4 regions of the Glutamicibacter sp. Je.9.36 genome follow, and region 4 is predicted to be linked to each of the others. Evidence: riboswitches for the same ligand, from Rfam matches in the RefSeq annotation. Region 4 holds a riboswitch; each other region holds the start of a gene.
The links. Region 4 has a riboswitch for S-adenosylmethionine ahead of AAZQ98_RS12200 (ABC transporter ATP-binding protein). Riboswitches for the same ligand answer to the same signal wherever they lie in the genome.

Region 1: linked by a shared signal. The riboswitch ahead of AAZQ98_RS10670 (O-acetylhomoserine aminocarboxypropyltransferase/cysteine synthase family protein) and the one ahead of AAZQ98_RS12200 (ABC transporter ATP-binding protein) in region 4 are both predicted to bind S-adenosylmethionine.
Region 2: linked by a shared signal. The riboswitch ahead of AAZQ98_RS03035 (acyl-CoA dehydrogenase family protein) and the one ahead of AAZQ98_RS12200 (ABC transporter ATP-binding protein) in region 4 are both predicted to bind S-adenosylmethionine.
Region 3: linked by a shared signal. The riboswitch ahead of AAZQ98_RS15910 (hypothetical protein) and the one ahead of AAZQ98_RS12200 (ABC transporter ATP-binding protein) in region 4 are both predicted to bind S-adenosylmethionine.

What each region holds. Positions count from the first base shown of each region.
Region 1 is NZ_JBCPSN010000003.1:500,565-508,318, forward strand. It holds gene AAZQ98_RS10660 (AraC family transcriptional regulator) at 1-437, opposite strand, end outside; gene AAZQ98_RS10665 (cystathionine gamma-synthase) at 509-1,732, opposite strand; gene AAZQ98_RS10670 (O-acetylhomoserine aminocarboxypropyltransferase/cysteine synthase family protein) at 1,729-3,036, opposite strand; SAM riboswitch class I at 3,125-3,215, opposite strand; gene AAZQ98_RS10675 (LysR family transcriptional regulator) at 3,445-4,386, opposite strand; gene AAZQ98_RS10680 (DUF1852 domain-containing protein) at 4,510-5,502, shown strand; gene AAZQ98_RS10685 (methionine synthase) at 5,521-6,561, shown strand; gene AAZQ98_RS10690 (KAP family P-loop NTPase fold protein) at 6,632-7,754, opposite strand, start outside.
Region 2 is NZ_JBCPSN010000001.1:643,830-651,583, reverse strand. It holds gene AAZQ98_RS03050 (CdaR family transcriptional regulator) at 1-661, shown strand, start outside; gene AAZQ98_RS03045 (GntP family permease) at 954-2,315, shown strand; gene AAZQ98_RS03040 (SdpI family protein) at 2,390-2,764, opposite strand; SAM riboswitch class I at 3,039-3,129, shown strand; gene AAZQ98_RS03035 (acyl-CoA dehydrogenase family protein) at 3,180-4,406, shown strand; gene AAZQ98_RS03030 (acyl-CoA dehydrogenase family protein) at 4,435-5,664, shown strand; gene AAZQ98_RS03025 (hypothetical protein) at 5,760-6,056, shown strand; gene AAZQ98_RS03020 (LysR substrate-binding domain-containing protein) at 6,088-7,005, shown strand; gene AAZQ98_RS03015 (MFS transporter) at 7,049-7,754, opposite strand, start outside.
Region 3 is NZ_JBCPSN010000007.1:43,663-51,416, forward strand. It holds gene AAZQ98_RS15900 (LOG family protein) at 1-684, shown strand, start outside; gene AAZQ98_RS15905 (VIT1/CCC1 transporter family protein) at 748-1,851, opposite strand; gene AAZQ98_RS15910 (hypothetical protein) at 1,906-2,172, opposite strand; SAM riboswitch class IV at 2,188-2,301, opposite strand; gene AAZQ98_RS15915 (DinB family protein) at 2,369-2,956, opposite strand; gene AAZQ98_RS15920 (helix-turn-helix domain-containing protein) at 3,090-3,656, shown strand; gene AAZQ98_RS15925 (hypothetical protein) at 3,793-4,209, shown strand; gene speB (agmatinase) at 4,921-5,907, shown strand; gene AAZQ98_RS15935 (thiamine pyrophosphate-binding protein) at 5,907-7,550, shown strand; gene AAZQ98_RS15940 (hypothetical protein) at 7,643-7,754, opposite strand, start outside.
Region 4 is NZ_JBCPSN010000004.1:266,348-274,101, forward strand. It holds gene AAZQ98_RS12180 (NAD(P)H-binding protein) at 1-256, shown strand, start outside; gene ggt (gamma-glutamyltransferase) at 472-2,295, shown strand; gene AAZQ98_RS12190 (LLM class flavin-dependent oxidoreductase) at 2,378-3,781, opposite strand; gene AAZQ98_RS12195 (acyl-CoA dehydrogenase family protein) at 3,839-5,170, opposite strand; SAM riboswitch class I at 5,186-5,277, opposite strand; SAM riboswitch class I at 5,545-5,646, shown strand; gene AAZQ98_RS12200 (ABC transporter ATP-binding protein) at 5,652-6,473, shown strand; gene AAZQ98_RS12205 (aliphatic sulfonate ABC transporter substrate-binding protein) at 6,561-7,583, shown strand; gene AAZQ98_RS12210 (ABC transporter permease) at 7,653-7,754, shown strand, end outside.

The DNA.
Region 1 (7,754 bases), on a different contig from region 4:
AGCGGTACCTGCGTGGCGTATCCAATGAGCTGGAATTCTTCTCGATCAACTATTCGTGCATCCATGGGACGATTCCCTTCGACGGTCAGGCTGAACCTGATGATTGGTTGGCTTCGAAGGGGGCCACCATTCTCGCGGACATCGGCCACGGACGCGCCATGCACCGCTCGGAAGGCCCGGCCGAATGCTTCGGCCGAACCATAGCCGTAACGGATCGCGATGCTCAGCAGGTCCTGACCGGCAAGCAGATCCGCGGCGGCCTGGGTCATGCGGCGCCGGCGGATGTACTCGGAGACCGGCATGCCGGACAGCGAGGAGAACATCCGCCGCGCATGGTATTCGGTGCTGCCTTCGGTGCGCAGCAGGTCAGCGAGGTTGATCTCGGCGCGTAGCTGAGCCTCGATTTGCTCGATGAGCCGATTGAGAATTCCGATCATGATTCCACCCTTCCCCAACTACTATTCTTCAGGGTAGGGGCACGCCGCCCGATAATCGCGGTTCGATGCGATCAGGCGTTTTCTAGGGCCTTCTCGCGCACGACGGCGGGCTTGTGTACCGGCTGGGTCGCCCGGGCCGCGGCCAGGCCGCGTTCCAGATCAGCAATCAGGTCGTCGGCTTCCTCGATGCCCACCGAGAGGCGGACCAGGTTGGCCGGGATTTCCAGCGGAGTGCCGATCAGCGAAGCATGGGTCATTTCGCGCGGATAGCAGACCAGGGATTCCACCCCGCCCAGGGACACCGAGAGCTGGAAGTACTCCATGGATTGGGCGAAGGCGCGGGCGGCGGCTTCATCGGAGAGCTGCAAGGAGAGGATCCCGCCAAAGCCGCGGCCGGCCGCAGACCGGGACTTGGCCAGCTCATGGCCCGGATGGCGTTCCAGCCCCGGGTAGTAGACGCGAGTGACCTCGGGCTGGTCATCGAGCCAGCGGGCCAGGGTGCTGGCGGTAGCCCCGTGGCGTTCCATGCGCAGGCCCAGGGTCTTCAGCCCGCGGGCGGCCAGGTAGGAATCCTGCGGACCGGAGACCGCTCCTCCGGCAAACTGCTGGTAGCCCACGGCCTCGGACAGGCTCTGCCCGCGGTGCAGGTGATCGGCCACGATGACAGCCCCGCCGAGCACATCGGAGTGCCCGCCGATGTACTTGGTGGTGGAATGGACCACCGCGTGGGCGCCGAAATCCAGCGGCCGCTGCAGGTACGGGGTGGCGAAGGTGTTATCCACCACCAGCAGGGCGCCGTGTTCGCGGGCGATATCCGCCCAGCCGGCCAGGTCGGCGATGCCCAGCAGCGGGTTGGACGGGGTCTCCACCCAGAGCAGCGCGGTGTTCGGGCGCACCGCGGCACGCACCGAATCCAGGCTGGTGATGTCCACCGCCGAAGAGGTGATCCCCCATTTGCTGTGCAGCTTGGAGATCAGCCGGTTGGTGCCGCCGTAGCCGTCGGCGCCCAGGATGATGTGGTCGCCCGGTTCCAGCACTGCGCGCAGCAGTGCGTCTTCGGCGGCGATGCCCGAAGCGAAGGAGAAGCCGGCGGCGCCGCCTTCCAGCGCGGTGAGCTGGGATTCGAACCCGTTGCGGGTCGGGTTGGAGCCGCGCGAGTACTCGTGTCCGGCGCGCAGCACGTTGATGCCGTCCTGGATGAAGGTGCTGGTCTGGTAGATCGGCGGGATCACCGCACCAGTGTGCGGATCCTTGTGCTGGCCGGCGTGCACGGCCAGGGTGTTGAAGCCGCTCATGCGACGCTCACTTCCTTTTCCTTGGGAGCAGACTGGGCCAGCGCGAGATCCAGCGATTTGGTGATATCTGCGAGCAGGTCGGCGGGGTCTTCCAGCCCGACCGACAGGCGCAGGGTGGAGGTGTTCAGGCCGGCGTCGGCCAGCTGTTGTGCGGAGAGCCGGCAGTGCGTCATGGTCGCCGGGTGGGAGACCATGGTGCGGGTGTCCCCCACATTCGCGGCCAGGGAAATCAGCTTGAGCCCGTCGATCACCGGGGAAACCAGGGATGGGTGGGCCAGCTCGATGGCCAGCACGCAGCCGGTGCCCTTCGGCGCCAGCGCCCGGGCCAGCTCGTAGCTGGGGTGGCCGGGCAGCGACGGGTGGTGGATGGCCACGATGCCCGGGTGGGAAGCCAGAGTGCCGATCAGCGTGGTGACGCTGCGCTGCACGTGGGCGGCGCGCACCGGCAGGGTCTCGATGCCGGCCAGGATGCCCTGGGCGCTGGCCGGGGCGAGGGTCGGGCCCAAGTCATGCAGGAACTTGGAGCGCACCAGCATCGCGTAGGCGGCCGATCCGTGGCGCTCAAGCAGCGAGGTGTTGTTCAGCCGCACCCGCGGTGCGGCGATCTGCGGCCAGCGCCCGGTGTCGGAGAAATCGAACTTCCCCGAGTCCACCACTACCCCGCCGAGCACCGAGCCGTGTCCGGCCAAGCCCTTGGTGGCCGAGTGCACCACGATGTCCGCACCGATTTCCAGTGGCCGAATATTCAGCGGCGTGGCCAGGGTGTTGTCCACCACCACCGGGATGTTGTGCTCGTGGGCAACGGCCGCAATGGCGGGCAGGTCGGCCACGGTGCACAGCGGGTTGGAGACGGACTCCAGGAAGAACGCCCGGGTGTCCTCCTCGATGGCCGAAGCCCAGGCGGCCGGATCGGCCTGGTCGACAAAGCTGATGCGGATGCCGAAGTCCGCGAAGGTGTCGGTGAACAGGTCCACGGTGCCGCCGTAGAGCGAGGAGGAGGCCACGATGTGCTTGGGTCCCTGGGTCAGGGCCAGCAGGGACAGGGCCACGGCGGCCTGCCCGGTGGCGGTGGCCACCGCGTGGGCCCCGCCTTCCAGGGCGGCCACGCGCTGTTCGAGAATCGAGACGGTGGGGTTGCCGGTGCGCGAGTAGGTGAAGCCGGCCTGGCGCAGCGCGAACTTCTCGACCGCTTCGGCATGCGATTGGAATTGGTACGCTGCGGAATTGTGCAGCGGCGGCAGCATCGGGCGGAAGTCTCCGCTCGGGCGGTACCCTGCGTGCACCGCGTCGGTTTCCTGGCTCATGGCTCCTCCTCGATTCTCTGCGAGGGAGTGCACCGATTGGCATCGTGCGGCGGCACGAAGCACAGTACGCGAAAACGCGTTCGGAACTGCTCCATCGTTCCTGGCGGTAGCACCTTTCGGTTTCCCGATGGTTGCTGCGGCGTCTCCGAGCCAGATCTCTCAGCCGCTCTTGATGGGTTGTTCTTCCATGGTTGGCTATCCGCCGCAAACGGTGCAAGCGGTATCCGGCACCCTGCTTCATACAAGGCCGCCACGCTTCATATGTCGTCGCCTTGTCATGATGACGAGGGGGCCTGAACTCTTTTGTGAAGCGAGCTTTTGAGCGGAATCGGTGTGATGTAGAGGTTTTGCTGGAAGTTTGTGACGATGTGCCGGTGCTCCATGACCGGGGGTTACGCTGCTGGCGGCTCAGCCGAGCACTTCTACCCCGAAGCTGGCGACCACGGTGCGCACTTCTTGCAGGTAGCGCTGGGCCTGGTCGGTGAGCGGGATGGCGGCGTGGTCGATCCAGCCGATTTCGATGCGCTCCTCGATGGCCAGCGGGATGGCGACGATGGAGGGATCCAGCTCGTCGCTGATGATGCCGGTGGAGATCGTGTACCCGCCCAAGCCAATCATGAGGTTGAAGATGGTGGCGCGGTCCGAGACCTGGATTTCGCGTTGGCTGGAGCGCGTGGAGAGCACCTCCTCGGCGAAGTAGAAGGAATTATTCGCGCCCTGGTCGAAGGTCAGCCGGGGCAGGTCTTCGAGGTCTTCGAGCGTGACCTGTTCACGAGTGGCCAGCGGGTTGCTGCGCGAGATGAAGATATGCGGATCAGCCAGGAACAGCGGGTGGAAGACCAGACGGGATTCGCGCAGCAGCTTGTCGATGACCTTCCGGTTGAAGTCGTTGCGGTACAGGATCCCGATGTCGCTGCGCAGCGTGCGCACGTCCTCGATGATCTGTTCGGTGCGGGTCTCGCGCAGCGAAAACTGGTACTCCTCGGCCCCGCTGGCCTGCACCATCCGCACGAAGGCATCCACCGAAAATGAGTAGTGCTGGGTGGAGACGCCCAGCAGCCGCCGGGCCGAGGGGCGGCCGAGGTACCGATGCTCAAGAAGCTCCACCTGCTCTAGCACCTGCCGGGCGTAGCCGAGGAATTCAGCACCTTCGGCGGTGAGCGTCACTCCCCTGGCCGAGCGCATCAGCAAGGTGCGCCCTACCCGTGATTCAAGCTCCTTCATCGCTGAGGACATGCTGGGCTGTGCGACGTAAATGAGGTCGGCGGCGGCCGAGATCGACCCTTCGGAGGCGACCGCCACGAAATAGCGAAGTTGCTGCAGCGTCAAGCCATTTGTTCCCTGAACCATAGCTAGAGTCTATATGAATCCATAGTTATATCGAGTTACCCGATATCAAGAATCACCCTGCATGATTGACGCATCGACTTCCCCTCGGCCCACCACGGCCCCCAAAGAAACAGATTGGCCATCATGGCAGACGCGTTGACCTTCAGCATTAGCACCACTAAATTCGACGAGAATTACACCCCCTCAGCAAATTCGCGCACCACCACGAACTTCGCCAATTTGGCACGTGGAGAACGCCGCGCAGAGAACCTGAACAATGCTCTAACAATGATCAACCGCCGCTTCAATTCCTTGGCTCACTGGGACAATCCCCAAGGGGACCGCTATGCGCTGGAATTGGAAATAATTTCTGCCAACGTGCATTTCACTGCCGATAATATCGACCAGAAATTTCCCCTTTTAGAAGTCCTTGAAACCACGATCGTGGATAAACTCCTAGGCACTCGTACCCAGGGAATAGTCGGCAATAATTTTTCTTCTTATGTCCGCGATTACGACTTCAGTGTGGTGCTTCCGGCTTCGTGTAATGACAGCGGTGCTCCGGCGCTTCCAGAAAATTTTGGCGATCTCCACGGGCAACTTTTCCAGCACTTCCTGAACTCGCAGGCATACCGTGAACGTTTTGCCCAGCTGCCGGTGATCTGCATCAGCGTCTCGACTTCCAAGACCTATTTCCGCACCGGCAACAGCCATCCAGTGCTCGGTTTGGAATACCAGCAGGACGAAAATTCATTGACCGATGCGTACTTCGGGAAAATGGGCTTGAGCGTCCGCTACTTCATGCCACCAGGTGCCGTGGCACCGCTGGCGTTCTACTTCCGCGGTGACCTGCTCAACGACTACACCAATCTGCAGCTGATCAGCCTGATCAGCACCATGGAGACCTTCCAGAAGATTTATCGTCCGGAGATCTATAACGCCAATTCGGCTGCTCCTTCCGTATATCACCCGAGCTTGGGTGCCGAGGACTTCTCCCCCACCCGCGTCTTCTATGACCGCGAAGAACGCACCCAATTAGGCAAGATCCAGGGCAAGTTCACTGAGGAACACTTCATCGCCCCAAATCGCGAACTGCTCGATCAATGGGCCGCCTCCTACCCCGCTCCCGTCGCCTAAGAATCCGAAAGACACCCCATGACCTCAACGCTTATCCCCACGTCAATTGTCGGCAGCCTGCCCAAGCCGTCATGGCTCGCCGAGCCTGAAAAACTTTGGTCCCCTTGGAAGCTTGAGGGCGCGCAATTGCGCGAAGGCCAGCAGGACGCCATGCGCGCAGCGGTCCTCGAGCAGGCCCAGCGCGGCATCAACATCATTTCCGATGGCGAGCAGTCCCGCCAGCACTTCGTCACCACCTTCATCGAGCACCTGAGCGGTGTCGACTTCGAGAAGCGCGAGACCGTGCGCATCCGCAACCGCTACGACGCCAATGTTCCCACCGTCGTCGGTGCCGTAGAGCGCGAAAAGCCGGTATTCGTTCAGGACGCAAAGTTCCTGCGCACGCTGACCGACCGCCAGATCAAGTGGACCCTTCCTGGCCCCATGACCATGGTCGACACCTTGTACGATGCGCACTACCGCAGCCGCGAGAAGCTGGCCTGGGAATTCGCGACCATTCTGAATCAGGAAGCCCGCGAGCTTGAGGCCGCCGGGGTGGATGTCATCCAGTTCGACGAGCCTGCCTTCAACGTCTTCTTCGACGAGGTAGCCGACTGGGGCATTGCCGCACTGGAGCGCGCCTGTCAGGGGCTCAAAGCCGAGACCGTAGTCCACATCTGCTTTGGCTACGGCATCAAGGCGAACAATGACTGGAAAGCCACTCTCGGTGCACAGTGGCGCCACTACGAGAAGTCTTTCCCGCTCTTGCAGGCTTCCTCCATCGACACCGTATCGCTGGAGTCCCACCACTCGAATGTCCCGCTTGAGGTCGTCGAATTGGTGCGCGGCAAACGAGTGATGCTCGGAGCTATCGACGTGGCCAATGACGCTGTGGAGACTCCCGAGGAAGTGGCGCAGACTCTGCGCAACACACTCGAATTTGTCGATGCCGACAAGCTGATTGCCAGCACCAACTGCGGCATGGCCCCGTTCCGACGCGATGTGGCCCTGGCCAAGCTCAGTGCGCTCAGCACAGGGGCTGGCATCCTGCGCGAGGAGCTCGTTGGTGCCCGCGTCTGAAGTGACAGAATCGGCGACACCTTCGTTGCCCGCGGAAGATTTCATGGAGGTGTTCCGCTCCTGCCCAGCATCACTCTGACGCGCTAATCTCGCTACCCCGGCGGAAAAGCCCTTTACGTCTAATAGAGAATCCGAGCGTGTGCAACGCAGCATACGCCTTTTCCGAAACTGCAGGGAAATTTGATCCAGCGGCAACCATCGCATCACCCAACAGGTTCTTCGAACCAGACGGAAATGGCTTCGCCAGTCTCAGTGCATAGAACAGAGCGATCTCAGCGGCAGAGGAATTCAAGCTCAGCATCGGTATGATAATTTCGAGGATGACTCTCCTGCGTGCGGCGTGAACGGAAAAGTGCGCAAGTTCGGCGAGTTTTAGAGCTGACTTTCGATTCTCATTAGTAGTGCAACGTAGGTAACGGTCGACGATGAGCGATGCCACGCTCGCTTCATCGAGATCATTTAGACCGACGGCCTGCAGCACCGGTGTTGATGGGACAGGTTCATTTTCTTTTGAAATGAACGACTCCAGCAAGGTGTACTGATTAGCAGTTGTTTGTCTGGCGCGCCAGTAAGAAACCGCAGACAGCAATGGCTTTGGCGCCTTCTCGATGACGCCCATGAGAACAGGGAGCACTTCACTGACAGACTCCTCGGTACTTCTAAGCCATCGTTGTATCAAGTCAGCGAACGCCGCCTCGGACAATTCCTCCTGGCTAGAGCGAACATCTGCAGCGCTAACCCGCAGAACATTCGAAATGTCAAACTCGGACTGTTCGAGAAGTCTGACACGTAGCCTAACTTCATCGGGAACACTCAGCCAGGTGGCACTAGATCCAGCTGTGACAAGGCGAGAAATAGACATACTAGGTAAAGGCGTATCTTCCTCTTCAAGCAAGTATGCAACTTCGGAAAGTACCCATTCAGCCAAGACGGACTCCGTTTCTTCCTCTTCACTCTTATCATCTAGCGACAGGATGACCACGTCAGCCCGTTTCTCTGCAAGGTCTTCGCGACTGATGACGCCGGTGCGAGCAAGAAATTCTGCCACGGCGACTCTATGGAGATGAGTAGCAACTTCGCCGTCGTTTGTGGGTATCGTATCGAAACTGACGATCTCTGTAGCGCTTGCTCTGGCAGACTCGCTACAGTGGTCAAGCAGACTCGCAACGGAAACGGCAGACGAAAGGATCTCT
Region 2 (7,754 bases), on a different contig from region 4:
CGACATTATTTCTGCGCTGATCGCCGGTCGCGTTGCGCCTGAAGTGATCGACCGCTCGCTGGCAGCGCATGGTTTGCGCGGGCCGAAATGCATTGAAGCTTGGCTGCCCCGAAGCGTGGGGGATCCGTCGCTCGAAGATCCGGCGAAGGAACATCACCGCACGTCATGGATTAGCCTTTCCGGCGCGTACTGGAGGCTTTGCGCTGCCAGCGAGCCAGCTTTCGCTCCCGAGCGCATGGACCAGGAACGTTTCCTGGTCTCCGCGCCTGTCGAAAAGGCCGAGGATCTCATGGCCGAAACCGAAGTGCTGCGCGTATTGGTGGGCTATCCGGCACTCGTGCCATCCCACGCGCGGCGCCGCATGTGGAGCCGGGAAATTGCTGTGGCTATCGCCCGCACCCCAGCCCGCAGCCTGGAATATGCAGCTGCTCCAGCGATGCAGCTCAATGAGGAACAAGCCAGAACCCTGCTGGTCGTTGCGACAGCTGCTTCGATGAGCCAAGCGGCCACGGATCTGCATATTCACCGCAATACCTTGGTGCAAAGACTTGAGCGGATAAGCCAGGTCAGCGGCGTCGATATTCGGCGGTCCAGCGAGTCCCTGAAACTCCAGCATGCCATCTACGCGAGAGTGGCCTTGGGCCAGCTGCATGTTTTCTAGGCCCTGGAAACGAGGGGAGCTGGCGCCGGGGCTGGGAAGGGTGGGATGTTTGCACACATTGGCTCTTTCGAACCCAGGCAAATGTGGTCGTGTGCCCATAGGTATTCGGGGTCACTTTTCCTAGTATTGGCAGGATGATCGATCTTCGCGCCCGAAACCCGGGGTGGCACGGTGGCATCTAGCCCAACGGGCAAAGCCTTGAGCGGCTTTGCCGATAGGGCTGGTCCACCCGGTCAGCCATTGCGGGCTGGGCGCATTGAACTACCGATATTGGCAAAGGAGCCAACCCGCCGTGTACGAACTGCTAGTTCTGCTGATCCTTGTTGTGGCCATCGTGATGGTCACAGCACGCTTGAAGATCAGCCCATTCCTCGCCCTCGTTGGCGCCGCTATCCTGGCGGCCTTCGCCTACCGGATTCCGCTGGCCGACGTGGCTTCGACGGTCACCACGGCTTTCGGCAGCACCATGGGAAATATCGGACTGGTGATCCTGTTCGGAACAATGATCGGTGTCATCCTGGAGAAATCCGGCGCCGCGATCTCCATGGCAGATGCGCTGATCAAGGTCCTGGGTACCCGGTTCCCCAACCTGACGCTATCGATTATCGGCTACATCGTTTCCATTCCGGTCTTCTGCGACTCGGGATACGTGGTGCTCAACTCGCTGCGCAAAGCCATCACCCTGCGTACCGGGGTCTCTGGGCTGGCAACTTCCATCGCCCTGATGACCGGCCTGTACGCGACCCACACCATGGTGCCTCCAACTCCGGGCCCGCTGGCCGCAGCCGAAAGCATCGGCATTGCCGATAACCTGGGCTTGATCATCGCTGTCGGATTGCCCGTTGCGGCCATCTCGGCCCTTGCCGGCTTGGCCTACGCCAGCCGCTTCAACAAGTCCAAATGGACCCCGGTGCCAAGCGGTGACGACAACGACATCTCCGAACTCGACTATGAGCAGCTGCGTGCAAGCTTCGGAAAATTGCCCAGCCCGGCGCTGGCCTTCATGCCGATCCTGGTCCCGCTGGTACTGATCTGCGCCGCATCCATTGCGAAGCTGCCCTCGCACCCGATGGGCGAAGGCGTTGCCCTGGAAATCCTTTCCTTCTTGGGGACGCCGGTTATTGCGCTGATCTTCGGCTTGATCTCCGCGACCTTCCTTTTGCGCGGTAGCAGCAAACTGGCGGTCTTCAATGAGCAGATGAATGAAGCTGTACGCACCGCTGCTCCGATCTTGCTGATCACCGGTGCCGGCGCCGGCTTCGGCGCGGTCCTGGCCGCTTCGGATTTGACCACGATTCTTTCGGATTCGCTCAGCGGGCTGGGACTGGGCCTGGCTGTGCCATTCCTGATCGCCGCTGCGCTGAAGTCCGCCCAGGGCTCGTCGACCGTCTCAATGGTGACCACTTCCGCGCTGGTCGCTCCGATGCTCGGCTCCCTGGGCTTGGATTCGGAGCTGGGCATGGTGCTGTCCGTATTGGCTGTTGGCGCCGGTGCGATGGTTGTCTCGCACGCCAACGACTCCTACTTCTGGGTTGTCTCGCAGCTCAGCCGCATTCCGGTGATTACCGCGTACAAGACCTTGAGCGTGGCTACCGCCATCCAGGGCACCGCGGCGTTCTTGACAGTATTGGTGCTGGGAGCCGTACTGCTGTAGCAGCACGCTTTCCAGAAAGAAACGGATCGCGCCATCGGCAGATGGTGCGATCCGTTTCTTTAAGCAGTGCTGGATTAGCCCAGGCCTGCCGCCTGGATGCTCCGCGCGGCCTTATTCGCTGTGGCAGTCGAGATCACCAGCAATGCGATGGCAGCCAGGTAGCCGGCTCCGGTCGCGGCGAAGGCGAAACCGAATTGGCCCAGCAGGCAGAGAACTGCTGCGCTGGCCAATGCCGCCCAACCGGCCCAGGAAGCCACGGCAAGCAGGGGCGCAGCCTGCTGATGCCCGGCGAACCAGGCATCATCGCTGGCCAAGGTGTGTCGGGTCTTGATGCCGATCGCCGTATTGCGAGCGAGCTTCCGGTCCCGTGCCATCGGGGCGAGGAACGCTGCGACCAGCGTTATGCTCAGCAACCCGAACATGAAGGCAATCACGCCTGCTGGATCCACTTGCCGCCTCTTCTGCCGATTGATCTTGAATGGCCATCCTATGCGGTCGCAGCGAAGTTCCCTGACCCACGCTGTGTTCCCAATCGATGCCTAGGGGAACGCTCTTGAAATCCAGTTCCAGCATGCCAATTGCGTCATGCGAAGGTCATATGACGTCTTATCCGCCCGTTTTCCGGCAGGGCGAAGGCGCGAAGATGACGTATTTTGTCCTGCTGTTCCTCCGCATGACAGCGCCCTTCCCGAGGACCTGCCAGCAATGCTTGACTCGGAGCACAACCCATCCAGAGCGGCTGAGAGACCTGGCTCCGAGACGCCGCAGCAAGCCTGCACTCCGCAGGTAGTGCTAACGCCAGGTTCGATGGATCCGCAGATTTTCTGCATCCTTCGGAATCCATAGCCCAAGAGGAGAACGAAGATGACTGTACTGGATACCCAATTGCCGCGCGTGCCCTACACCGGCACTGCTGATGAAGCTGAACTGGCTCATTGGCGCGACGTCGCCCAGCAAGTAGCTGGCCAGCTGGCGGCTGACGCGCTCGACCGCGACCGCAAGAACGCCCAGCCTTTCGCCGAAGTGCAGCTGCTGCGCGAAGCCGGGTTGCTCAATCTCCTGGTGCCTGCAGAATTCGGCGGAGCCGGAGCCCATTGGGAAACGGCCTTCGAAGCGGTCCGCATACTGGCCGCAGCTGATGGATCCATCTCGCAGTTGCTGGCTTACCACTACATCAACCAGTCCGGCATTGCGTTCTACGCCCCGGCAGAAGCGCAAGGGGCATGGTGGCAGCGCACCGTGGAAGGTGGCTGGCTCTGGGGCGATTCGGTGAATCCAGTTGATCCGGATTTGACGCTGAGCGCCGAAGGGGACGGCTACCGGCTGAATGGAGCCAAGCGATTCTCCACGGGTTCCGGTGTTGGCGAGGTCATCGTCATCAACGCGCTGGTCCAGGGCGGAGAATACGACGGGCAGATTCTCGCCTTGGTTCTGCCACGCGATATCGATGGCTTGGAAATCGTTGACGACTGGGACTACCTGGGACAGCGGCTGAGCGCGTCGAATTCCTTGAAGTTCCACAACGTGCGGCTCGAAGCAAGGGACTTGCTGGGATTCGTCACCGATGAACCGGTCTCCACCCTGCTCACCCCCGGGATCCAGCTGGCCTTCGCCAACTTCTACCTGGGCATCGCCCAGGGAGCGCTGGCGCGCGGCAAGCAGATCTTGCTGGGCCGCAAGAACGCCTGGCTGTTCTCGCAGGCAGAGACCTACTCGCAGGACCCGATCTTCCAGCGCACCGTCGGAGAGCTCAAAGCCCGCACCGCAGCGGTGGCGGCGCTGACCGAGAAGCTGGGCCGGAAATTCGACGCCCTGCTCTCGAAGGCCGGGGATGTCACCCAGCCCGAGCGAGCGGCGCTGGCCGTGGAAATTGCTGAAGCCAAGGTGGTCTCCACTGAGGTGGGAGTGGATGTGGCGAACCGGATCTTCGAGGTGACCGGTTCATCTTCAACTGCGAACTCGGTGGGCCTGGACCTGTACTGGCGCAATGTGCGCACCCATTCGCTGCACGACCCAGTGGACTACAAGAAGATCGAGGTCGGCGCCTACTTCCTGCGCGGAGAATCCCAGCCGCTCTCGCTGTACACCTAAGAAAACTTCTCCCGGATTGGACTGAACGATGACTGTAATTGCAACTGGCAATCGACTCGCAGGACTCAAAAACCGCTTCGCACCGCTCTTCGCGCGCATTGCGCAGGGCGCAGCCGAACGCGACCGCACCGGCGAATTGCCCTACCAGCAGGTCGCGGACCTGGCCGCTGCCGGCTTTGGTGCGGTTCGGGTCCCGGAATCGCACGGAGGTGCCGGTGCTACGCTGCCCGAACTCTTCGAGCTCTTCGTGGATCTCGCGGCGGCGGATTCCAATATTGCCCAAGCGCTGCGCGCGCACTTCGCCTTCGTCGAGGACCGTCTGGTTGCGGCCCCCGGCCCGGGGCGCGACAAGTGGCTGGCCCGCTTCGTGGCGGGAGAACTGGTGGGCAACTCCTGGACCGAGGTCGGCACCGTCAAGGTCGGGGACGTGATCACCAAGGTCACCCCGGACGGCGAGGGCGGATTCAAGATCAACGGCACCAAGTACTACTCCACCGGCTCGATCTTCGCCGACTGGCTCGATACCTACGCAGAGCGCACCGACACCGGAAAGCGCGTGATCGCCGCAGTCAACCGCCACCAGCCCGGCGTCGAGCTGGCCGATGACTGGGATGGCTTCGGCCAGCGCACCACGGGTACCGGCACCTCCACCTTCACCGACGCGATTGTCGCCGAAGAAGACCTCATCGACTTCGATACGCGTTTCAAGTACCAGACCGCTTTCTACCAGCAGGTGCTGCTCGCTGTCTTGGCCGGATCCGCCAAAGCAGCCGAGCGTGACTTCGCCGCTGAGCTGAAGGCGCGCAAGCGGACCTTCAGCCATGCCGCGGCCAATGTGGCGGCCGAAGACCCGCAGCTGCTGCAGGTGATCGGCGAGGTCTCCGCGGCGGCCTTCGCTGCCGCGGCAACGGTGGAACGAGTGTCGACGGCATTGCAGGGTGCCTACGAAACTGCGCAGGCGCTGCACACCGGCGAGGTGACCGGGGAAGAGGACGAAGCAGCCAACGATGCGGCAGAGCTGGCCAGCGCCCAGGCGCAGGTGGTGCTCACGCCATTGGTCCTCAACGCAATCACCCACGCTTTCGATGCGCTGGCCGCCAGCGCCACGAGCGTTACCAAGAACCTGGACCGGCACTGGCGCAATGCCCGTACCGCCGGCAACCACAACCCCTGGGTGTTCAAGGCGAGGTTGATTGGCGACCTGGCGGTTAATGGCACCGAGCTTCCGCGCGTGTGGGCGATTGGTGCATCAAAGTAGATTCCTTGATCTTGCGGGTCCAGCATTCTTTGCCGATGCTGGGCCCGCAGGTTTTATCCGTGCAGTGTTGCCCGCAGAACGTCTTGAATGCGAAGATGTCCCGCATGAGTGGTTGGCAATTTTCTTTCGAGGACGGGCACAAGCCTCCCGTCCTCGATTTTGACTGGACGCCGATCGACACCGTTGTTCAGCGACTGGCACTGCTGCAGGTGCAAGCCAGGGGAACCGGCGAGGTGACCGCGGAACTGCAAAGCTGTGTTGCTGAGCTTGAGCGGCTTATCGTGCTGGCCTTGGAACACGGCGCCAGCCTGGGTCAGTTGGCCGAAAGAACTAGGGTCAGCCAGCGGGATCTGGCGAGGGTCAGTAAAACCGGACGACTTTACGAACGGTAATGGTCCGCTGCCCGCTGGCTAGACTGGGCGGGTGATCAACTACACCCTGCGCCAGCTGCAGTACTTCGTCGCCGTCGCTGAACTCGGCTCCATCTCCGCCGCGGCGAAGCAGTGCCATATTTCCCAGGCAGCCATGTCCCAGTCCATGGACGAGCTGGAACGCGCCGTCGGCTCGCAGCTGCTGGTGCGCAGACGTGCCCGCGGCGTGGTGCTGACGGCTGTCGGCACGGACTTCCTGCTGGACTCGCGGGCCCTGGTGCGCCATGCCGAAGAAGTGCAGGACCAGATTGTCGAACGCCAGACCAAGCTCTCCGGCCCTTTGGTGATCGGCTGCTATTCCTCGCTGGCCGCTTTCTGGATCCCGGTGATCTGCGAACGCTTCACCAATGTGCACCCGGATTTGCAGGTCACCCTCGTGGAGGGGGATGGGGCCGACCTGCAGGAGCGCATGCTCAAGGGCCATCTGGATGCGGTGCTCACCCATACCCGCCACCTGCTGCCGCAGGTCTCTTCTCGCACGGTGATGTCTGGCCGGCCCTATGTGCTGGTGGGAGGCAATCACCGGCTGGCCGACCGCACCTCCGTCGCCTTGAGCGAACTGGCCGATGACGACTTCGTCTCCCTGGACATTCCCACGGTGCGCGATAACCAGCTGGTGAATCTCCGCATGTCGGGCTTGGACCCCAAGGTGCGGTGGAGTTCGCAGAGCTTCGAGGCGGTGCGCGGGATGGTGGCTCGGGGTTTGGGCTATACCGTTCTGGTGCAGCGCCCGCCGGTCAACCTGAGCTACGACGGCTTGCCGCTGTCGGTATTGGAGATCGAGGGTGAGGTTGGCGTGAGCGATATTTGCGTGGCCTACACCGCCTCGGACCGCCCTAGCTTGCGGCTGCGCGCGTTCTTGGATTTCTGCGAGGAAGCCGGAGCCGAGAAAGAGCGCAAGGCCGGTTAGAACCCGCAGGTTCCAACCGGCCTTGCCGTCCGGGCAGCGAGGGCTAGTGGCTCATTTCCTCGGCCTCGAGGTCGGCGTCGCGGCCTTCCTTGATGCCGCGCATGGCCAGGGCGGCGACGATGAACGCGGCGGCCCAAACGGCTCCGGCGATCCACAGTGATCCGCCGCCCAGCAGCACCAGGCCTGCAACGATCATCGGGGTGAAGCCTGCGCCCACGGTGGAGGAGAGCTGGTAGACCAGCGAAGCGCCGGTGTAGCGGATGCGGGTTGGGAACAGCTCCGCGGTGAACGCGCCGAACGGCCCGAAGATGAAGGCCTGGATGATGCCGTTGGCCACGAACAGCGCGATGGCGAACAGCCACAGCTGGCCCAGTTCCAGCATCCACATGATCGGCAGGGCGGCCACGGCGCCGGCGAGGATGCCGACCATCATGACCGGGCGGCGGCCCAGCTTGTCGGAGTAGCGCGATGAAACCCAGATGCCCACCACGGTCAATGCGGCGCCGATGGCCTTGATGTTCAGCACCGCGGTGCGGTCCATGCCGACTTCCTCGACCACGTAGGAGATGGCCCAGACGGTCATCAGGCCCTGCACCGTGTAGGAGCTCATGCCCACCAGGGTTCCGCGGATGACGGACTTCGGGTACTTGGTGATGACCTCCATGAAGGGGGTCTTGCGCTCTTCTGCCTTGTTTTCCAGCGCGAGGAACAGCGGGGACTCGGTGACCTTCAGCCGGATGACCAGCCCG
Region 3 (7,754 bases), on a different contig from region 4:
GGGGTGATGGGCGGGCATGCGATGAGCCGGGGCACTGCGCAGTATGCGCAAGCCTTGGAGCTTGGGCGCATGATTACCCGGGCCGGCTACGCGGTTGCCACCGGTGGAGGCCCCGGCGCAATGGAAGCCGCCAACGCCGGTGCGTGGCTGGCCGATTACGGGCCAGAAGATGTCGCTACGGCATTGCAGATGCTGGCCGAAGCGCCAGATGCGATCCATCAGCGCACCGGCTGGGCGAGAACTGCGCTGATGGTCAAGGAGCGTTTCCCGAGCCAGCGGCAGTCCCTGGGCGTGCCAACCTGGTTCTACGGCCACGAGCCGCCGAATCTGTTTGCCACCCAGATTGCCAAGTTCTTCACCAATTCCATTCGTGAAGCGATTCTGCTGGAGCAGTCCAACGGCGGGCTGGTAGTTCTGCCCGGGGCCGCTGGCACGGTGCAGGAAATCTTCCAGGATGCCTGCGAAAACTACTACGCTACCGGTGCTCGCGTGGTGCCGATGGTGCTGATCGGCAAGGACTATTGGACGAGGGATCTGCCTGCTTGGCCGCTGCTTCAGGCCCTGGCCAAGGAACGTGTCATGGAACAGAAGATTGCTCTGGTGGAAACCGCCGAAGAAGCGATGGAGTTCATCCAGAGCATGCAAACCCTGCGCCGGCGTACCCGGCGGCCGGAGAACAGCTAGGGCACGGCATGGAAAATGCCGGTACAGCCAAAGCTGTACCGGCATTCGATTCGCAGCAGGCTGCTATCCGATGCTGACGTCGAAGATCAGGCCCAAGCAGTAGGTGATGGCCGCTGCGCCCCAGCCGATGGCTAGCTGGCGCAGGCCGCGCTTGAGCGGGGAGGCCCCGGAAAGCAGTCCCACGATCCCTCCGGTGATCATCAGGGCCACGCCCACCAGGACTACCGAGACGAGGATCGCGGTCATGCCGGAGAGCCCAAGGATATAAGGCAGGATCGGCACGACCGCGCCGGAAGCGAAAAGGATGAACGAGGTGGCCGCCGCGCCGGTGGCCGACCCCAGTTCCTGGTGCTCCTTCTCAAGTTCTTCGCCGCGGCCTTCCGGGTTCAGCGAGAAGTCGGGGTTGCAATCGCAGGTGAACAGGCCCATGCGTTCTGCGGCCCGGTGCGCTGCATCTTCATCGCTCATGCCGCGGGCCTTGTAGATCAGCACCAGCTCGTTGGCGTCCAGATCGAGGTTCGGGGCGGCGGTCAGCGTGACCTGGGTTGGTCGCGAGGCGGTCAGCAGCTCGCGCTGGGAACGCACCGAGACGTATTCGCCAGCGGCCATGGACAGTGCGCCGGCCAGCAAACCGGCAACACCGGAGAACAGCACGAAGGTCGCTGAAACACCGGTCGCACCGATACCCATGATCAACGCCAGGTTGGAAACCAGCCCGTCGTTGGCGCCGAAGACCGCAGCGCGGAAGTTGCCCGAAAGACGCGCACGGCCTGCTGTAGCCAGCGCCCGGACGACCTCTTCGTGGACCTGTTCGTCGGCCGCCATCTGCGCGGTGGCGTCCTTGTCGTCGCGGTAGGGCGAACTGCTTTCGGAGCGCTGGGCCATGGCCAGCACGAAGACCGAACCGAAATGCAATGCCAGGAAACGCAGCATGGTGCGTCGCAGCGACGGGCGGACTTCCTTGAAATGCTCGCCGAGCAGGACGCGCCAGTGGGATTCGTGGCGGGCTTCCGCCTCTGCAAGGCCCAGCAGGATTTGCCGTTCCTGCCCGGTTTTCTTTTCCGCGAGGGCCCTGTAGATGGAGCCTTCGGCGACTTCATCAGCGAGATACTTGCGCCATCGCTGGATCTGCGCTTTGGTAGGTTCGGTTTCTGGGTGCTGTGGCATCGCGACGATGACTCTCCTGGAACATGGATTTTCCAATGAAACCCGTGGATCGGATCAACCACCCAGTTTAGTCAGGGCTCCTGCACTTGGGAATTTGGCAAGGCTAAAAGCAATTCGCTTGCCCGCTGGATCTCCGGCTACCGGCAGCACCAGCTGCAATTCAGAAGTGGCCGGATCATAGGTCGGCCTGCGGGCGCAACGGGCAATGAGCCGTTCAAGCCTGAGCGGATCTGCAACGTAGCGGGTGCGCCAGCGCCCTTCGGCCTTGAACTGCACTTGGCCGGTCTGGCGGTCGATGACGGGCAGAATCGGATATGCCATGGAGGTCAACTCTCTTGCGAGCTCTTGCCCGTGCACCTGTTGATGCGCGGACCGCTTCCTCATCCGAACCACCCATGAACTTGGGGTTGGTGCGCGGCCAGTCGGAGCTTGGCGCCGCGTCTCGTGAAGCAACATTTCTGATGGTACCGCCGGCGGCAGGGCCCGGTGAAGTCCGAATGCGTAATATGACTGCGGCTCAGCTGTCCGGGGCAAAGGCATTGGCCAGTTGCTGCAGCTTCTCGCGTTGTTCGGCCCATTGCCCGGCGGTGTAGCCGGGCAGCAGATCCAGTTGCGCGGTCCAGCCAGCACGGCCATCGAGCTGCTCGCGAATGATATCCAGATGCCCTGCATGCCGGGAGGTCTCGGCGAGCGCATGGATGAGCAGGTGATCCAAGGTGGTTTTGCCAGCTGGCCCCCACCACGGTACCTCTACGGGGCAGTCCAGGGGCAGGTCGCTGATGGCTTCATCGGCGAAGGCGATGGCTTTCCGATACAGGCCGATCAGCTGTTGCGCATCCATATCTGCTGGCGGAAGGAAATCCGCGTCGGGATCATGCGGTGCAATGAATTCGCGAACGTAGCGGTCATCGGCCCTGCGCTTGAGGCAGGTGCCGAAATATTCGTATTCATTGATCGCCAAATGGTGCAGTACTCCCAGGATATGGGTGCCCGTGGGGGTGAGCGGAGTGCGTGCCAGGTGCTCGGCGAGGCCTTCTGCCTTGTAGATCGCATTCTCGCGCGCGTCGTTCAGGTACCCGCAGAGCTTGTCCTTGGTGCTGTCCATGGACAGAGTCTAGTGAGCGCTGCAGCCTCGCGGTAGAGGGCGCCGTGTGTTTACCATTGGTAAACTTGCCCCGCAGGCCTTGAAGCCAAAGTGGTTGCGGTTGTTGCTGCAGAAAACGTCGAGGAGCCAAACGATGAAAACCTTGCCAGTTGAACCAACCGGTGCTGCGATCAATATCGGTGCGAGGCTGCGCGGGGTGCGCCAGACCCAGCGTATGACCATTGACCAGGTCGCCGAGCTATCCGGACTGACCAAGGGTTTCCTCTCGCGTGTGGAGCGCGACCTGACCAGCCCTTCGGTTTCGACTCTTTTGCGGTTGTGCGAAGTGCTGGGCATGGAGGTCGGTGCCCTCTTCGAGGTTCCTGAAACGAAACTGGTCCGTCTGGAGCAGGCGCCCCGTGTTTCCCTGGGCGGTGACGGCATCACGGAGCAGCTGGTCACGCCGCGCAGCGAGAAGCGGGTGCAGATGATTCGAGCCGAGATTGCGCCCAAGGGCACCGGTGAAGCGGAACTGTATTCGGTGGATTGCGAGCTGGAAGTGCTGCACGTGATCGCTGGAAAATTCATCCTGGTATTGCCTGATCAGCGCGTAGAACTCGAAGCAGGCGATACGATCACCTTCCCCGGGCGTGAACCGCATAGCTGGGAAAACGATTCTGATGAGGTTGCCGTGGTTACCTGGACGCTGATCCTCTCATGACGCCAAGCCACGGCACTTGCTGCCATGGCACGGCATGCGCAGTGCGGCTGCGCGTTCGTCTGCGGGGAGACGAACCGCGTATTCTAGGAACGATGCGTTGTTCCGGGCGCTCGGGACAATCAGTGATGGGAGAGGCGTGAGGACAGGCGAACCAACCGCTGCGCAAGATCAACTGCGCAGTATCAGCTGGTGGGCTTCGATACTTTTCGGCGTTCTTATTGGCACCACCTTGACCTGGATCCGCACCCAACGCAATTTCTTCTTCATTGGCGCCGCGATTCTGGCCGTCGTCATTGTCACCATTGGCGTGCGGACAATTCGCCGACGGGCACGCTTCCCGGTGATGGCGCAGGCGCGCACCTCGTGGGCGTATGTGCTGTGGACCGGTGTCCTGCTGGTCCTGGCCGGACCGATCCAGCTGGTGTACGTAGCCGATGACCTTTCCGAACTGACTATCAAATCGCTGGTCATGTCCGCAGGCTTCTGCCTGGGCATTCATGAGGTCGACCGCGCGCTGGTGAAAGCCAGCAAGAAGCGCTCCGGCGAGGCCTAGCGTCCCAATTTGGGCAAAATAGCCTGAAATGTAGTCAAAACATCCGGGGACAAGCACTTCCTGGTCCCGTGTGATGAGGTGGCGCGGGAACTTCGGTGGATGCCCAATTCCCCAGAGGCATCTTCCCAATGGCCGCAATGGCGAAGGTAGGAAGTGACCGCCGAGAGCAGATCGGCGCGCGTACGCTGCGAGAGCCTTGACCCAAGTTTCTGCGCTGTCATCGAAGCCCGGGGTGCCGCAGTCATGGTCCCGAACGGGACAGTGTCCAGCGCTTGGCGCAGGGCAGGCGGGGGAATCGAATCGCTCGCACCCCATCGGGCTCGTTGCGGCTGCAGCCTGCGGTGCCGATGCCTCGTCATTGTCGCAACGGTCCTCGGGTTCGCGAAGAATCGACTTATGTTCGGCGCCGTCCTCGTAGTGAAGCTGGGACTCGCGTACCGCTGCCACGACGTCGGCGCTGCTGCGCGATGCATTAGAGGTGCTTGCCCAGCAGATTCGCAGCTTCGCCAGCTGAGCGCCCTGCTGCAGTTTCGGCCCATGCCGCAGCCCGTTCGCGGGTTGTGGCATGGGCTATTTCTGCCTGGATTCCCGGGCTGTGCGATAACTGAATCTTGACGTGACCCAGCAGACAAAATAGCATAATGGGAAACTGAAGTTTCATATTAGACAACTTGAACTTTCGTTCTTGGATGTCTGGGGGAGGAAGTTGCGATGAAGGAAATCCGCATCGAGGAAAACGGGCATCTGGGACCCATTAATGCCGCGGTGATTCCACGCTATGCAGGTGGCGGCACCTATGCCCGGCTGCCGCGACTGGATCAGGTGGAGAAGGCCGACATCAAGATCGTTGGCGTGCCTTTCGACACCGGTGTTTCCTACCGGCCCGGCGCGCGCTTTGGCGCCAACCACGTGCGCGAATCCTCGCGCTTGATCCGCCCCTACAACCCCGCCACCGACACCTCGCCGTTTGCGCAGAGCCAGGTGGCTGACGCGGGGGACATGGCGGTCAACCCGTTCAACATCAACGAGGCTATCGAGACCATCGAGCACAACGCACTGGAGCTGACCAGCGACGGCTCCACCCTGGTTACCGTGGGCGGAGACCATACCATCGCGCTGCCATTGCTGCGTGCCGCTTCGCAACGAGCCGGTGCTCCGGTAGCGATGCTGCACTTCGACGCGCACCTGGACACCTGGGACACCTACTTCGGTGCTGAATACACCCACGGCACCCCGTTCCGCCGTGCGGTCGAGGAGGGAATCCTGGATACCGAGGCGATCTGCCACGTCGGCACCCGCGGTCCGCTCTATGGCAAGAAGGACCTGGAAGACGACCAGCGCTTCGGCTTCGGCATCGTCACCAGCTCGGATGTCTACTACCAGGGCGTCCGCGAAATCGTGCACAAGCTGCGCGACCGCATCGGCAACCGCCCGCTGTACATCTCGGTGGACATCGACGTGCTGGACCCAGCCCACGCCCCGGGTACCGGAACCCCGGAGGCCGGGGGCATCACCAGCCGTGAACTGCTTGAAATCCTGCGCGGTTTGCGCGAGTTGAACATCATCGGCGCGGATATCGTCGAAGTCGCCCCCGCCTACGACCATGCGGAGCTGACCGGCGTGGCCGCCTCGCATGTCACCTATGATTTGATCAGCCTGATCAGCGACTTCCGCGCCAGCAAGGGGATGAATAGCTAATGAACGAGCAACCGCAACGCAATGGCGGCGATCTGGTCATCGAGACCCTCACCGCGCTCGGTGCCAAGACCGTGTTCGGGATCCCCGGGCAGCACGCCCTGGGACTCTTCGACGCGCTCTCGCGCTCGAGCTTGGAGTTCATCTCCTCACGCGTGGAGAACAATTCCGCCTTCGCCGCCGATGGCTACTCCCGCGCTACCGGGGAAGTGGGCGTGCTGTTCCTCTCCACCGGCCCGGGCGCGCTGACCTCGCTAGCGGGTCTGCAGGAGGCCTACGCCACCGGCGTGCCCATGGTTGTGGTGGCCAGCCAGATTCCGCTGGACGGCCTGGGAGCCCGCCGCAAGGGCATGCTGCATCAGCTCGATGACCAGAAGGCCTCGGCCGCCAACGTCACCAAGTTCCAGCAGACCGTGCATCATGCATCGGGCATCCCCTCGGCGATCCAGGATGCGTGGGCCCGGGCCATTACCGTGCCCATGGGGCCGGTGTGGGTTGAGGTGCCGCAGGATGTCCTGCTCGCCCCGGTGATGGTGCCACCGGTACAGGATGCCCTGGCCGAAGCCTACGAGCATCCCCCGCGCGAAGAGCTGATACGCGAAGCCATGCGCTGGCTGGCCGAAGCCAAGCGCCCGGCCATCATCGCCGGCGGCGGTGTGCGCCGGGCCGTAGCGCAGGCTGAATTGCTGGCCGTGGCCGAAAAACTGCAGGCCCCGGTGCTGTGCAGCCCCGGCGGCAACGGAGCCTTTGGCTGGAACCATGAGCTGTCCTTGCAGTCGTGGGCGGAAGACCGCTATGTCTCGGACGTCATGGAAGATGCCGACGTGCTGGTGGTGATCGGTTCGGCCCTGGGCGAGGTCACCAGTAACTACTTCACGCTCGAACCCCGCGGCAAGATGATCCAGATTGATGCCGAGCCGCGCGTGCTCGAGTCCAACACCCCGGCCCTGGGTATCCGCGCCGATGCTCGTGAAGCCTTGAAATTCCTGGACGAAGAAATGCGCGAGACAGGCTTCAAGGCCCAGGCATCATGGCACGGAAGCACCCCGCAACAGGTGGTGGCCCTGACCCTGGCAAAGGTGCAGGCGCGCCTGGATGCCCAGGACCTTGGCAAGGAACGGAAGTTCATGGCGGATATCCGCGCCGCCGTCCCGGCAGGCATGCAGACCTTCTGGGATATGACCATCGCTGCCTACTGGGGCTGGAGCTGCTGGGACGCCAAGGATGGCGAATTCCATTCCGCGCAGGGTGCAGGCGGCCTCGGCTTCGGCTTCCCCGCCGCGATCGGTGGCGCCATCGGCTCCAAGCAGCGCGTGCTGGCAGTCAGCGGCGACGGTTCATCGATGTACTCCATTGCCGAACTGGCCACCGCCAAGCAGCACCATGCACCGGTCACCTGGTTGATCGTCGACGACGGGGGATATGGCATCCTGCGCGAGTACATGGAGGGAGCCTTCGGAAAAGCCACCGCCACCGAACTGGCCCGGCCGGACTTCGTGGCCCTGGCGCATTCCTTTGGCATCCCCGCCCAAGCGGTCGATCCGGAAGGCATCGGTTCGGCGCTCGCCGACGCCTTGGAAGCAGATGGCCCCAATGTCATTGTGGTCCGCACCCTGCTGAAGATGTTCGCGCCTACCCACCTGTAAAGCACCCGAACGCACGGACGGCCTCGGACCTGTTGCTCCCACGAGCGATGGATCCGGGGCCGTTGCGATTAATGGATGAGGAAAAGTGCGGGTCAGTGGGTGAAATGGAACACCACACCGAAAAGCACTGTCGAGATGCCCAGGCTAATGCCGATGAGCAGTGGCTCCCAATCCAGGGATTGAGCTGCCAACATCACTGCGAAG
Region 4 (7,754 bases):
CACCCTCGCCCAGCTCGCTGGCGCGGTTGGCGCTGCCGCCGGCCAGGACATCGCCTACCAGGAAATGGATCCCGGACAACTGGAAAAGATCTACGCTGATGCCGGCGTCCCCGGACCGTTCGCGCACATCCTCGTCGATACCGACATGCGCATTAGAGAAGGAGCACTGGAAGTGAACTCCGGGGAGCTAGCACAGCTGATCGGCCGCGCCCCGGCTTCCTTGGGCAAAGTCATCAAGGACAACCTGGACAAGTAGCCCAGGTGCACTAGGGTTCCAGCGGGCAGGCACTGGCGGCGATCGAGGCCGCGGTGCCTGCCCGCCGCTTTAACGAGTCACAACCCGGAATATTCGCGCGGCAATGCCGAAATTGCCGCGCAAACCCATGGTGCCGCGTGTCACAACCGCGTGGCGAGTTCCCGCTCCCGTAAATTTGCGCATACTTCATCCCCACCTGCAGAGGAGATCAAAGCATGCCACGAGTACGTTCAAGATCAGTTGCCTGCGCGGCAGCCATCGCCTTGGGCCTGGGAGCTTTCTCAGCGCTTCCGGCGAGCGCCGAACCACGGCACACCCAGAAGGACCCGACCGCCGTCGGCACTGGAGGCGCAGTCTCGTCGGTCGATCCGGAGGCCACCGCTGCCGGCATCGAAATCCTGCGCAAGGGAGGCAACGCCGTCGATGCGGCTGTGGCAACCGCAGCGGCACTGGGCGTCACCGAACCCTATAGCGCAGGCATTGGCGGCGGCGGATACTTCATGCACTACGATGCGAAATCGGGCAAGGTCAGCACCATCGACGGCCGCGAAACCGCCCCGGCAGGCATTGGGCATGATGCCTTCATCGATCCTGGAACCGGCGAGCCGTATAACTTCACCCCGGAACTGGTCACCAGTGGTGTGGCCGTAGGCGTGCCCGGGACAGTGGCCACCTGGCAGCGCGCACTGGATAATTGGGGTTCGCAGAACCTGAAACAGGTTCTGCGGCCGGCGACCCAGATCGCTTCACGCGGCTTCGTCATCGACGAGACGTTCCGCGAGCAGACCCTGGACAACAAGGAACGGTTTGCCGCGTTCACCTCCACGAGCGAATTGTTCCTGCCCGGCGGAGATGCTCCGGAAGTCGGGAGCATTTTCAAGAATCCGGATCTCGCACACACCTACCGGATGCTGGCCAAGCAAGGCATTGATGGATTCTATGAGGGCGAACTGGCTGCCGACATCGCCCAAACGGTACAGGCGCCGCCAAAGAGCGAAGAGACCACCCTCCCGGTTCCCGCAGGGCAGCTGGGCACCGCCGACCTGGCCGGCTACGAAGTGGTGGAGCAGGCTCCGACAAAGGTGGACTACCGGGGCTACGACGTCTTCGGCATGGCTCCTTCTTCCAGTGGCGGAACGACCATCGGCGAATCGCTGAACATTCTGGGCGAATTCGATTTGCCAGCCATGGAAGAACCCGATGCCTTGCATCATTATTTCGAGGCAACTGCGCTCGCCTACGCTGATCGCGGCAAGTACGTCGGCGACCCCGCGTTCACCAGCGTCCCGACCCGGACCTTGACGGACAAGTTATTCGGCGCGGATCGTGCCTGCGCCATTGATCCGGATCAGGCCGCAACGAAGCCGGTCGCTCCGGGCGACCTTGAAAACTATGATGGCCAATGCCCTGCGGCCACCAGCGAACCGGTAGTGGAGCAGGATACGGAGAACATCTCCACCACCCATCTGTCGGTCGTGGACCGTTGGGGCAATGCCGTTTCCTACACGTTGACCATCGAGCAGACCGGCGGCTCGGGCATGGTGGTCCCCGATCGCGGTTTCCTGCTGAACAACGAACTGACCGATTTCTCCACGGTGTACGACCCGCAGGATCCGAACCGCATTGAACCTGGCAAGCGCCCGCGTTCCTCGATGGCTCCGACCATTGTCCTGCAGGACGGCGAGCCGGTGCTGGCCATTGGCTCCCCCGGTGGTTCAACCATCATCACCACGGTGCTGCAGACCCTGGTGAACCGCATTGATCTGGGCATGGACATCAGCGAAGCCATCGCCGCTCCACGTGCTTCCCAGCGCAATACGGCAGTGGTCACGGCGGAACCGGAGTTCATCCAAGCCCATGGTTCGGCGCTCGAAGCCTTCGGGCACAAGCTCGCGCCCGCTGGGGATTCCTTCACTCCGCAGGCGGAAATCGGGGCGGTTGAAGCGGTGGAAATCGCTGCCGATGGCACACTCACCGCCGCGGCCGAGCCCACGAGGCGCGGCGGCGGTTCAGCCATGGTGCTGCAGCCAACCGAATAGGCCCGCAGGCAGACAGCGGCCCCCGGCAACTTCATTCGAAGGTGCCGGGGGCCGCCGTCTGCTGCGCTAGCAGGCGATGCGCCTAGGCCTGCGCGGCCATCCGGTTGGAGATCTTGTACCGGGCTGCGCGGTGGGTGTCCTTCACGCGGTCGCCGGCACCGAACATCTTGTGGCGCAGCGAGCCCTCGGTGTATTCGGTCTTGTAGACCCCGCGCGCCTGCAGCTCGGGAACCACGTACTCGACGATGTCCTCGAAGGTGCCCGGCGTGACAGCATAGGCGAGGTTGAAGCCGTCCACGTCGGTGTAGTCCACCCAGTCGATGAGCTTCTCGGCTACCTCGGCGCCGGAACCGACGGAGACCGGGCCGAATCCGCCCACGCCGATCCATTCGGCCAGCTGGCGGATGGTCCACGGCTTGCCGGTATCGCCGCTGGCCTTCTTGAAGGTTTCCACCGAGGACTGGATGGCGTTGGACTTCACGTCGTCGCCGATGACATCGTCGGGGCCGTAGACGGACATGTCGATGCCGGTCCAGCCCGACAGCAGTGCCAGTGACCCCTCGATATCCACGTAGGAGCTGTAGTCCTGGAACTTCGCCTGGGCCAGTTCGGTGGTTTCGGCGGTAATGATGGTCTGCATGGCGAAGACTTTGATGTCGTAGCGGCCACGCCCGGCGGCCTCGGCAGCGTCACGGATCTTGCTGACCGCTTCCTTCAGCAGGTCGCGGGTGGGGCAATTGACGAAGATCGCTTCGGCGTTCGTTGCGGCGAACTCGGTGCCGCGCTTGGAGGCGCCGGCCTGGTAGATCACCGGGGTGCGCTGGGTGGACGGCTCGGTGATGGCGATGCCCGGAACCTTGAAGTACTTGCCTTCGTGCTCGATCGGGTGCACCTTGGCCGGGTCGGTGTAGACACCGGTGGCCTTGTTGTTCTGCACCGCGTCGTCTTCCCAGGAGCCTTCGAGCAGCTTGTAGACCACCTCGAGGTACTCATCGGCGTGGTTGTAGCGCTCGTCGTGCTCCATCTGGTCTTCCTGGCCCATATTGCGGGCCGCCGAGGGAAGGTAGCCGGTGACGACATTCCAGCCCACGCGGCCGTTGGTCAGGTGGTCCAAGGTGGCCAAGCGGCGGGCGAAAGCGTACGGGTGCTCATAGGCGGTACCTGCGGTGACGCCGAAGCCGAGGTTTTCGGTCACAGCGGCCATGGCGGAAACCAGCATCATCGGGTCGTTGACCGGTGCCTGCGCGCCGGAGCCCAGCGGGGTCACGTTGGTGCCCTTGTACACGTCGTAGGTGCCCAGCACGTCGGCAAGGAACAGGCCGTCGAACTTCCCCTTTTCCAGCACCTTGGCCAGGTGGGTCCAGTAGCCCAGGGTGTTGTAGGTCGAGGCCTTGTCCTGAGGATGGCGCCACAGGCCCGGCGACTGGTGCACCACGCAGTTCATGTCGAATGCGTTGAATAGGATCTCGCGCTTGTTCTCGCTCATGGCTTTGCCCCCATAGGTTGGTAATCGTGGAAAGTTGCTGGTGTGCGTCGCAGGCCCTCAGGCCCGCTGGGTCGAATCTTCGCCGGTCACGGACAGCCGCTGCGGCTGGACCCCGTTGATCTCGTAGTCCCCGACGATGCGCGCCTTGTAGATCGCCGGGTTATGGGTGGCGATGGTGCGCGCATTGCGCCAATGCCGGTCCAGGTTGCAGCCGCTTCTGGTGGAAGAGGCTCCCAGTGCGTCGAAGAGCTTGCTGGTCACGCCGATGGCCAGTGGCTGCACCACGGTTTGCGCGCGGTTGGCGGCCAGCTCGCATACGGCGTAGCGTTCCTCGTCGTTCAGTCCCGGATCGCCCAAGGCGGCTTCAACTTCAAGGACTGCGCCGATCACCACGGAGTCGGCAGCGAAGGACTCCGCGGAAACTTCGCCCACCAGCTGGAGGACCTGGGGTTCCTGGTATACCGGCACCCCGGTTCCAGTGGTGAAGATGCGGGTGCGCGCCTGCACCGCGTGACGCAGGTCGTTCAATGCGGCGCGGGCGATGCCCGCCTGCACGGCCATGAGCACCAGCTGGAAGATCGCCGCTTCGGAGTCATTGGTCTGCTGCGGCATGAAGCAATCCACCGGGACCTGGTGGAATTCGGTGGTGCCGGTTCCGGTGAGCCCCTGGCCGAACCCATCCCAGTCGTCGAGGATCTTGACGCCGCTGCGCTGGGTGGAGACCACGGCGATCTGGCGGCCGGCGAGCTCCGGGTGGGCCACCGCAACGGTGGTCCAGTCGGCAAAAATGGTGCCGGTGCAGTAGTACTTTTCACCGTCGATCACCCAGCGCCCGTCCACGGTGCTGGCCTTGGTGTTCAAGGTGCCCAGGGCGTTGCCACCGCGTTCGGTGTAGGCGTTGCCGATAATCTGCCCGGCAGCGATGCGAGCGACCCACTTCTTGCGCAGCTCTTCGTCGTCCAGCGCCAAGACGTTCTCGACGAATGCGATATGCGCACGCCACAGCTGGCCAACGTGGGAGTCCGCCTCGGACAGCTCGATGAGCAGGCGGAAGACATCCACCAGCCGTGCGCCGTAGCCCCCGTCGGCAACGGAAAGGCGCAGCGCACCGAAGCGCTCGCGGTTCAGCAGGCCTACCTGCTCGAAAGGAAGCACGCGGTTCAAGTCGCGGTCCTTGGCGGTTGCGGCGATCTGCGCAAAAACGGGACGGAAGATTTCGGCCAGCCGGTCGTATTGCTCATCCGCACTTGGTCCGGGGGTGATTTTCAGCAATTGCCTGGTCGGCAGCTGTTCTTCAAACTTGTCCAGGTCCATTGCGGTGGCCTGCGAAGGGTCACTGAGCTGGTTGAAGTCCAGTCCGAGGGCATTGTACGATTCACCAATAGGCATCAGGGTTCTCAATTCTTTCCATCGGTCCTGGCGGTAGCACCGTCCCGCTATTGGGGTGGTTGCTGCGGCGTCGTGGAGCCAGATCTCTCAGCCGCTCTGGATGGGTCGTAATTCATTTGTAACGGTAATAAACCGGCGTTTCCAACCCGCGAAGTCACATTTCGTCCCAGTGCCGGCAGTGCCCATCTTCAAATTTCACAGCCTAATCCGTGTCCTGCCGAAGATGAGTTGCAAAGTTTTGCTTAATGTCGAGCAAACCGGCCTGCAATAAAATAAATAACGAAATTTCTGGGCAATGTGACGTAGTTGTCGAAGATTTTTTCATATTACGCGAGATTTGCGTTCAAATCGTTCGACTCGTTGTAATGGAAACGTAACCATCCCGAGCGGCCGAGAGATCTGGCTCGTTGACGCCGCAGCAACCACCTTTGGAGTTTTGCTCTGCAGGCCGGTGCTACCGCCAGGACCGATGGAGATGAACATGACTCTTTCCTTTGCAGCGCCCGAGGCAACTCCCGTTGCCTCAGCTTCAAGCGCCCTGGACGTGCAGTTCAGCAACGTGTCGCGAACCTTCACCACCAAGAAGGAAAGCCGCACCGTCCTGGCCGATATCAACCTGCAAATTCCAGCAGGTCAAGTCGTGGCCATTCTTGGAGCCAGCGGTTGCGGAAAATCCACGCTGCTGCGTTCAGCATCGGGCTTGGACCACCCCACCACCGGCACCATCCGCACCGGCACCCGCGAGGTCACCGGCATCAACGAGTTATGCGCCGTTGCTTTCCAAGAGCCCCGGCTGCTGCCATGGCGCTCGGTTCGCCAGAACATTGCACTGGGCCTGGCACCGGAAACCGATAAGCGCGCCGGCAAGTCGCTGATCGATGAGTTGATCGAGCTGACCGGTCTGAGCCATGCAGCCAGCTTGCGCCCACGCGAGATCTCCGGAGGCATGGCGCAGCGGGTTTCGCTGGCTCGCGCGCTGGCTCGGCGCCCGGGTGTATTGCTTCTTGATGAACCCTTCGGCGCCCTCGATGCGCTGACACGCTTGAAGATGCAGGATCTGCTGCTCTCGATTCACGCATCGTTCCCCACCACCGTTCTCATGGTGACCCATGATGTGGACGAGGCGTTGACTCTGGCTGACCGCGTGATTGTTCTGGGGCGAGGCGCTGAGCATAGTGCAGCGGGCGTCATCGAGGATCTGTCCATCTCAGCTGGGCATCCACGCCGGCATACCGATGAAAAGTTCGTTGCAGATCGCCTGCACCTATTGCGCCTGCTCGGCGTCGACCCAACCAACCATTAGTCCCGGCCACGCCGTGGGTCCCGAACCATTCGGCGGCCTCTTTGCCTTTCACCCACACCGCTTGCACGCACAATTCTAGGATTCTCCATGCTTTTGAACCGTCTCACCCGCCGCACTGCATTGTCCGCCGCCGCCTTGATCGTTGGCGCAGTTGCCCTGACCGGCTGTGCTGGCGAAAACGCTACAGCCTCCTCGGATGGTCAGACCCTGTCCATCGACTTTGCCACTTACAACCCGCTGAGCCTGGTACTCAAGGAAAAGGGATGGTTGGAAGCAGCCGCCAAGGAGCAGGGCGTAAATGTCGAATGGATCCAGTCCGCTGGTTCCAACAAGGCCAATGAAGCTCTTCGCGCCGACGCAATCGATGTTGGTTCCACAGCCGGTTCCGCTGCGCTCCTGAACCGTTCGAACGGTGCACCCATCAAGACCATCGCACTGTATTCGCAGCCGGAATGGGCGGCCCTGGTAGTGGATAAGGACTCGAAAATCGAGTCCGTTGAAGATCTGGCGGGCAAGACCGTGGCCGCTACGAAGGGCACCGACCCATACTTCTTCCTGCTGCAGGCGCTGGAATCCGCGGGCTTGAGTGAAGCTGACATCACGCTGCAGAATCTCCAGCATGCCGATGGACGTACCGCCCTGGCCAACGGCTCGGTTGATGCCTGGAGCGGTTTGGATCCGATCATGGCCGCTGCCGAAAAAGACGGCGCGCAACTGGTTTACCGGAACTTGGATTTCAACACCTACGGTGCGCTGAACGCTCGCGAAGACTTCATTGAGCAGAGCCCCGAACTCGCCCAGCTCGTTGTCGATGCCTACGAAAAGGCTCGTGGCTGGGCAGCTGACAATCCCGAGGAAACCGCAGAAATCCTGGCCGACGTAGCAGGGCTCGAACCAGGAGTTGCTGCCACCGTGATTGAGGAACGCTCCAATCTGGACGTTCCGGCAGTTCCCGACGCCAAATTCACTGGAGTCCTGAGCAAGATTGCTCCCACGCTGGTCGCCAGCCGCGATGTCTCGGAGCAGGAATCCGTTGATGAAGCTCTGGAAACCCTCATCGATGACCAGTTTGCCGTCAAGGCAGACGCAACAAAGATCTCCGGAGAGTAACCAGCCATGAGCCCCACTAACGTGGCTGGAACCCGCGGAAGCCAAACACCTGCCAAGCAGAAGGCCAGCATGGCCGCAACGATCCTGCGTGCCCCGAAATGGCTGCTTGCGCTGGTCTTGCCGCTGACCACCCTGGCTGTGTGGCAATTTGTCACCGTCACCGGAATCGTC